2 regions of the Achromobacter sp. 1012554356 genome follow, and region 2 is predicted to be linked to the other one. Evidence: predicted binding sites of a transcription regulator. Region 2 holds the regulator's gene; the other holds the start of a gene.
What was found. The regulator FliA, encoded in region 2, starts transcription of late flagellar genes. The targets are predictions, from matches to a motif close to CTAAAGTTTNNNNNNNNNNNGCCGNTA.
Positions count from the first base shown of each region.

Region 1: AC6LJW_RS04900 (flagellar protein FlaG) is a predicted target of FliA. The motif match lies at 1,434-1,460, and genes of this name have one in related genera.

Region 1 covers NZ_JCBANC010000007.1:29,813-33,222, reverse strand. The annotation lists gene AC6LJW_RS04910 (acyl-CoA dehydrogenase family protein) at 1-621, shown strand, start outside; gene AC6LJW_RS04905 (IclR family transcriptional regulator) at 650-1,387, opposite strand; gene AC6LJW_RS04900 (flagellar protein FlaG) at 1,528-1,905, shown strand; gene fliD (flagellar filament capping protein FliD) at 2,048-3,410, shown strand, end outside.
Region 2 covers NZ_JCBANC010000044.1:26,874-30,283, forward strand. The annotation lists gene AC6LJW_RS20750 (methyltransferase regulatory domain-containing protein) at 1-1,067, opposite strand, end outside; gene AC6LJW_RS20755 (RNA polymerase sigma factor FliA) at 1,248-2,003, opposite strand; gene flhD (flagellar transcriptional regulator FlhD) at 2,430-2,753, shown strand; gene flhC (flagellar transcriptional regulator FlhC) at 2,787-3,365, shown strand.

The DNA of each region.
Region 1 (3,410 bases), on a different contig from region 2:
ACGCAGGGCCTGTCGCTCTTTTATACCGACCTGAACCGCGAAAAGATCGAGGTGCGCGAGATCGAGAAAATGGGCCGCAAGGCCGTGGACTCGAACATGCTGTTCATCGACGGCCTGCGGATTCCGGTGGCCGACCGTATCGGCGAGGAAGGCCGCGGCTTTGAATACATCCTGCACGGCTTGAACCCCGAGCGCATCCTGATCGCCGCCGAAGCCGTGGGGATCGGCCGCGCGGCGCTGGACCGGGCCGTCAAGTATGCCGGCGAACGTACCGTGTTCGGCCGCCCCATCGGCAAGAACCAGGGGATCCAGCATCCGCTCGCCCAGGCCTGGATGCAGCTCGAAGCCGCGGACCTGATGGTGTTCAAGGCGGCCAGCCTGTACGACGCGGGCAAGCCCTGCGGCCCCGCCGCCAATTCGGCCAAGTACCTGGCGGCCGAGGCCGGCTACAACGCCTGCCAGACGGCGGTGATGACGCTGGGCGGCATGGGGTATGCCAAGGAGTACCACGTGGAGCGGCTGCTGCGCGAAAGCTTCATTCCCCGCATCGCGCCGGTCAGCCCGCAGCTCATCATGTGCTTCATCGCCGAAAAGGTGCTGGGCCTGCCCAAGTCGTACTAGACGGAAGCTGGCGGCAGGCAGGCGCGGTTCAGGCCTGCTGCTCCAGCCCCGTGCAGGCAGCCCGCAGTATGCGGGCGTAGGTTTCCTGCTCTGGCTCGATCCGGTAGATCGGGCCGCCAACAGAAATGGCGTAATGTTCACCGGACAGCGTGACCGGCCAAGCAATCGCCCCCACGTCGGCGATGGATTCTCCGCTGTTCATGAACCACCCCCGCTGCCGAGCGGCGTCCAGGTCCGCCAGCAAGGCCTCTCGGGTCACGAGGGTGCGGTCGTTGTAGCGCGTCATGGGAATGTTGGCCAGCAAGGCGTCCCGCGCCGGTTCGTCCAGCAGTGAAAGCAGCGCTTTTCCCAGCGAATTTGCATGAACGTCCTTGAACTCGCCTGCAACGGGCGCGTATCGGATCGTATGCGGCGAATCCAGCACATCCAGATAGACGACGCGGCCGTCCGGCGACAGCTTGGCGAAGACGACGGTTTCTCGCGTGGCGTCCCGCAGTTCAACCAGGCTGGGATAGACCCGGTCCAGGACGGGGTCGGCCCGCGCGATGCGCTGGGCCATGGCGAGCAGGCGGCCGGTGGGGTAATAGCCCTGGCGCCGGCCCGTTTCATACAGATAGCCAAGGCTGGTGAGCGTGCGGATCAGCGCCAGGCAACTGGAGACCGGCACGTCCAGCAGGCGGGCCAGCTCCGACAAGGGCAGCGCGCGTTTCTCGCGGGCGTAGGTTTCGATGATTTCGATCACTCGCAACGCCGTCTTGACACTCATCGCCCGATCCAAACTCTTAGCACGTGAACCATCCATATGCGCGGGGCTAAAGTTCCCTGCGAGGGTGCCGTTATGGTAACTGAGAATTTCCTGAAAACAGCGCGTTCTCCGAGACGCCCCCCCTCGCCGTTGGAGTGATCATGGCCGTAACCCCGTTAGCCCCCGCAGCGTTCGCGTCGTTACCGGTTTCGACCGTTATCGCCACGCCGGACCCGTCCGCCACCGCCACGCCGGCACCGGCCAGCGCCAACAGCAACGCCTCCGGCGGCGCCACGTCCGACCAGGCAAATGCGCAGAAGTTGCCGCTCGACAAAGCCCTGGATGAGATCAATGACCAGATGAAGGCCTGGTCGACACAGCTTCAGTTTGAAATCGACCCGAACGTGCACCAGGTCGTGGTGTCGGTGATCGACGCGGAATCGGGCGATGTCCTGCGCACCATTCCGAGCGAAACGGTGCTGAAGATCGCCAAGATGATCGTGAACATGCAGGGGAACGGTATCAAGACGTCGGCCTGATCCGGCACTTAAAACACCGTTCGCCAAGATTGACGCGCGGCCCGGTGAGAGAACCGCCGAATTAGGCCCGCCTTATGCCTTTACCCGGCCGATAGCCGGGATCACATTTTTGTCAGAATTGCATCGCTAGGAAGGAATTTCAATGGCCACCATCACCAATCTCGGCGCGAACTCAGGCTTGCCCCTGGAGGATATCCTCACGAAGCTGCAAGCAGCCGAGGAAAAGAAGCTGCAGCAGTACACCGTACGGCAGACCAGCTTCGAAACCCGCGTTACGGCATACGGCCAGCTCAAGAGCGCCGTGGAAGCCGTGCAGAAGGCTGCCGCCGCACTGGGCAAGCCCGAGACGCTGGGCGCCGTGAAAGGCAGCGTGACCGGCGGTGACGCCCTGACCGCGACCGTGGCCGCCGAAGGCGCCGTGGCCGGCCAGTACACGATCAACGTGAAGAACGTTGCCACTTCCCAGACGCTGCAATCGGGCGCGGTCGCCGACCGCAAGGCGTCCAACGGCGCCACGGGTTCGTTTGAAATCGAACTGGCCGACGGCACCAAGAAGACCGTCGACCTGAAGGACGACACCTCGCTGAACGGCATCGTCAAGGCGGTCAACGCCGACGACACGCTGGGCGTGCGCGCCACCGTCATCACCGACGGCGACGGCAAAAGCTACCTGATGATGACCGCCAAGGACACCGGCGTGCAGGCCTCGGTCAAGTCCATCACGGTGACGGGCGACCAGTCGCTCAAGGACGTCCTGTCCTACAGCAGCACCGATGCCGCCAATAGCAAAATGACGGCCACCGCCGCCGTCGATGCCGAGATCGACATCAACGGCATCACGATCAAGAGCGGCACGAACAACATTTCCACCGCCATCGACGGCGTCACGCTGAACCTGTCGTCCAAGACGGAAGCGGGCAAGCCGATCACGCTGAAGCTGGAAAGCGATCCCTCGGTGGCCAGCAAGGCCATCCAGAGCTTTGTCACCGCCTACAACACGCTGCAGACGACGATCAAGAACCTGACGGCCTTCGACGCCGCCGCCGCCACCAACCAGCCGCTGACCGGCGACGGCACGACGCGCGCGATCCAGTCGTCGCTTGCCAGCGCGCTGCAGTTCGTGACGGGCGAAGGCACGATGCGTTCGCTGGCCGACCTGGGCATCACGACCAACCCGCAGACGCGCCAGCTCACGCTGGACCAGACCAAGCTGGACAAGGCCCTGGCCACGAACAGCGCCGACGTCGCGCGCATGCTGACCGGCGAGAACGGTCTGGCCGCGAATTTCGACAAGGCCACCAAGGACATCCTGAGCGACACCGGTTCGATCAAGACCAAGACCGACGGTCTGGCCAAGTCGATCGCCAACGTGAAGGACCAGTACACGCGCGCCAAGGCCGCCGGCGAAGCATCGCTGGAACTGATGCGCGCGCAGTTCGTCCAACTGGACAAATTCGTTGCGCAGCAGTCGGTCACGGCCAACTACCTGACCCAGCAATTCGCGG
Region 2 (3,410 bases):
TGCGAGGTCAGCGTGGCGCCGCGCGCGGACTGGTATTGCCGTTGTTGCGGGGCAGCCGCGGCGCCGGGTTGGGCGCGCAGGTCGGCAGCCAGGTGCATGCCCTCGAAGGCGCTGCCTTCGGGCTGCTCCAGGATCGTGTCGGCGCGTTCGGCGTGAATCAGAAGGCTCTTGCGGAACGAGCGGCCGATGGCGAAGTCCAGATACTGTTCCCGCATCTCGCGGCCGGCGTTGACGGCCAGCCCGTTCAGGCCCAGTGCCACACGCGAACCGTATGTTGAGGGGAACGACAGTTGCGGTTCGGCATCGGTCACATAAGCCAGGCCGGCCTGTTGCGCCGCCGCCGCAAACTCCAGGAAGTAGCAGGGCGTGTTGACGGCTTCCAGGTATTCGTGAAGCAGGTAGTGATCGCTTTGGCCGCGCAGCTTCTGCGCGGTGTGCTGCAGCGCCGACTGCAGGGGATTGTTTTCCCACAGGCCGTTTTCAATGAGGCCGAGCATGTCCTTGGCGCGCGCCAGCTTCTCTTGCGGCGTTTGCGCACCGAAGCTGTTGAGCATCATGGCGTCGCGAATGACGTCCGACGCCTTCCAGCCCGGGTAGGTGTTGTAGCTGATATAGGCGATGCCCTCGGGCGCGAGGTTCTCCTTGCAGATGCGCAGGATCGCGTCACGCACTTCCGGCGGCACCCAGCTGAATACGCCGTGGCAAATGATGTAGTCGAACGTGCCGAACTCGGGCGTGATGTCGGTCAGGCTCATGGCGTGCAGATCGAGGTTGCGTGCGCCGGCGGCCTCGGCCGCGCGCTGGCCCGCTTCGATCTGTTGCGGCGACAGGTCGACACCGACCGCGCGCGCCTCGGGATAGGCCATCGCGAAGGGCAGCAGGTTGCCGCCTGCCGCGCAGCCGAGTTCCAGCACGCGGGCGCGGCTCAATTCAGGCGTGGAAATCCCATACAGATGCGCCACGGCGCGCAGGCTGCCTGGCGCGGTGTACGAAAAGGGCAGGGAAAGATAGGGGGTTTCGTCGTAGGCGTCAGAAATGGCCTGCGTCAAGCGGTCGGGTGCGCTCATGGCGAAATTCCGGGATGGTCGTGGTGCGCTGCGAGGCTCTTGCGGTTCGCCGCGCACGCGTTGTGGGCTAGACCGAAAGGCTAGCAGCCCCACCGCGCCCCGGAAGGCATGAACAAGGTCCGATTTTCCCCCTGAATCCGCGCTGGCTGAAAGCCGCCCGGCGTCCGCAGGCGGGGAAAATCAGATGATCTGCGCGATCTGCCCCTCCTGGGGCAATTCCTGCCAGGCCTGATCCTTCAGCCGCGCCCGGATGCGCGCGGTCGCCTGCGACCGCAACTGGCACACCCGTGCCTCGGTCACATTCATGATCGCGCCGATTTCCTTCAGGTTCAGCCCCTGCTCGTAACACAGCGACAGCAACAGCTTTTCGCGGTCGGGCAGGGCGTCGATGGCGTGAACCAGAGCCTGCCGGAAGTCGCCGGCCAGCAGCGAGTCCAGCGGGTTGCCGCTGGGCGCGCCGTGATTCAGCGTGGCGGACCAGTCGGCCTGGCCGGACGCCGAATCCGGCTCGGTGGTGAAGTCTTCATAGTGGACGATCTGCACGCCTTGCGCGTCGTGCAGCAGCGTCTGGTATTCGTCGATCGGCAGCTCGAGCTGCGCCGCGATCTCGGCCTCGGTGGGCGCGCGCATCAAACGCTGTTCCAGAAACTGGATCGCTTGGTCGATCTTGCGCGCCTTCGTGCGCACGCTGCGCGGCAACCAATCCTGGCCGCGAAGCTCGTCAAGCATCGCGCCACGGATACGTGTCGTGGCGTAGGTCTCGAACTGCGCGTCCGCGGTTTCCTGGTAACGGCGGACGGCGTCGAGCAGGCCGATCATGCCGGCTTGTATCAAGTCGTCGAGTTCGACGCTGGCGGGTAGCCGGGCGAGCAATTGCAGGGCCAGCTTCCGAACTAGCGGCGCATATTCGACCAGGCTGTCATCTGCGTGGGGCATTGCGGGAATTCTGGCGGAGTCCATCGTGAAGCGCGGTCGTGTTGCCAATTTGCGACATTGTCGACAAGCGCGGCTACGGTAATGCGGGCGAATCTTAAGAATCGCTAAGTTGGCATTGTCGGCAATGGGCGGCCGTTCATTTCAGGAAGTACGCAACGTTTTGAATGCTTATTTGGCAAATTGGCGAGAATTTGTCACGAACTTGTATGTCAAGGTGTGTCTAGAAAGGCACGTTGCGCAACATCAACAAAGATTTGTCATATAAGTCATAGAAAATGACATGACCTGTGGTAAATTTTACTTAATTTGCGAACAAATGATACATTTCGCATTAAAACAGGATGCAGCAAGCGGACAGGTAACAAACGTTGCCTGACGCCACGAGTAATCAAGCCCCTCGGGTGGGATAGGGATAGGGAGTACAGCGTGCAACAAGTCGAAAATTCTTTGCTGGCAGACATTCGCGAAGTGAATCTGTCGTATCTGTTACTGGCTCAGCGCATGTTGCGGGACGATTTCGCCGCATCGATGTTCCGCCTGGGTTTCAGTAACGAAGTCGCTGACATTCTCATGCGTCTCTCGCCGGCGCAACTCGTGAAACTGGCCAGCTCCAGCTCGCTGCTGTGCCGCTTCCGTTTTGACGATTACAGCCTGCTGTCGGCGCTGACCCACGACGTGCTGGGTGGAGCGCTGCAGCAAGCACATGCAACCATCCTGCTCGCCAAGCAGCCTGTCGAAGAACTGGCCTGACGGCCTAGCGAATCCCACTCGGACACACCTGTCATGGCCTCCAAGAGCGTTTCCCAGGAAGCGGACGACATCCTGCTTGCCAGCTCCATGATTACGCTGGGCGCGCGCCTTCAGGTGCTTGAGGCTGAAACCAGCCTCAGCCATGATCGCCTCGCCCGCCTGTATCGCGAAATCCGCGGCTGCTCGCCACCCAAGGGCATGCTGCCTTTTTCGGTTGACTGGTTCATGACCTGGCTGCCGAATATTCATTCCTCTCTCTTCTATAACGTGTATTCGTTCCTGAATACGCGCACCACCAGCAAGGGCATACGCGCCACCATCGACGCGTATCGCCTGTATCTCGAGAACGCAGGGCAGGAAACTGCGGACGCCGAGCCCGTCCTGAGCTTCACCCGGGCGTGGATGCTGGTGCGATTCTTCGACAGCGGCATGCTGCAGCTTTCCGCGTGCCGGCAGTGCGGCGGTCATTTCATCGCCCACGCCCACGATCCTCAGTCGGATTTCGTGTGCGCCATCTGCCGTCCGCCACCCCGCGCCGGCAAGACCCGCGCGGCGGCAAAAGCACGCGCCGGCAGCCGCCCAGCCCCCATTGCGACCGCCGCTCCGACCTGATCGGGCGTCCAAATACATCAAAAGCCCTGAAAAACACCCCCTAAC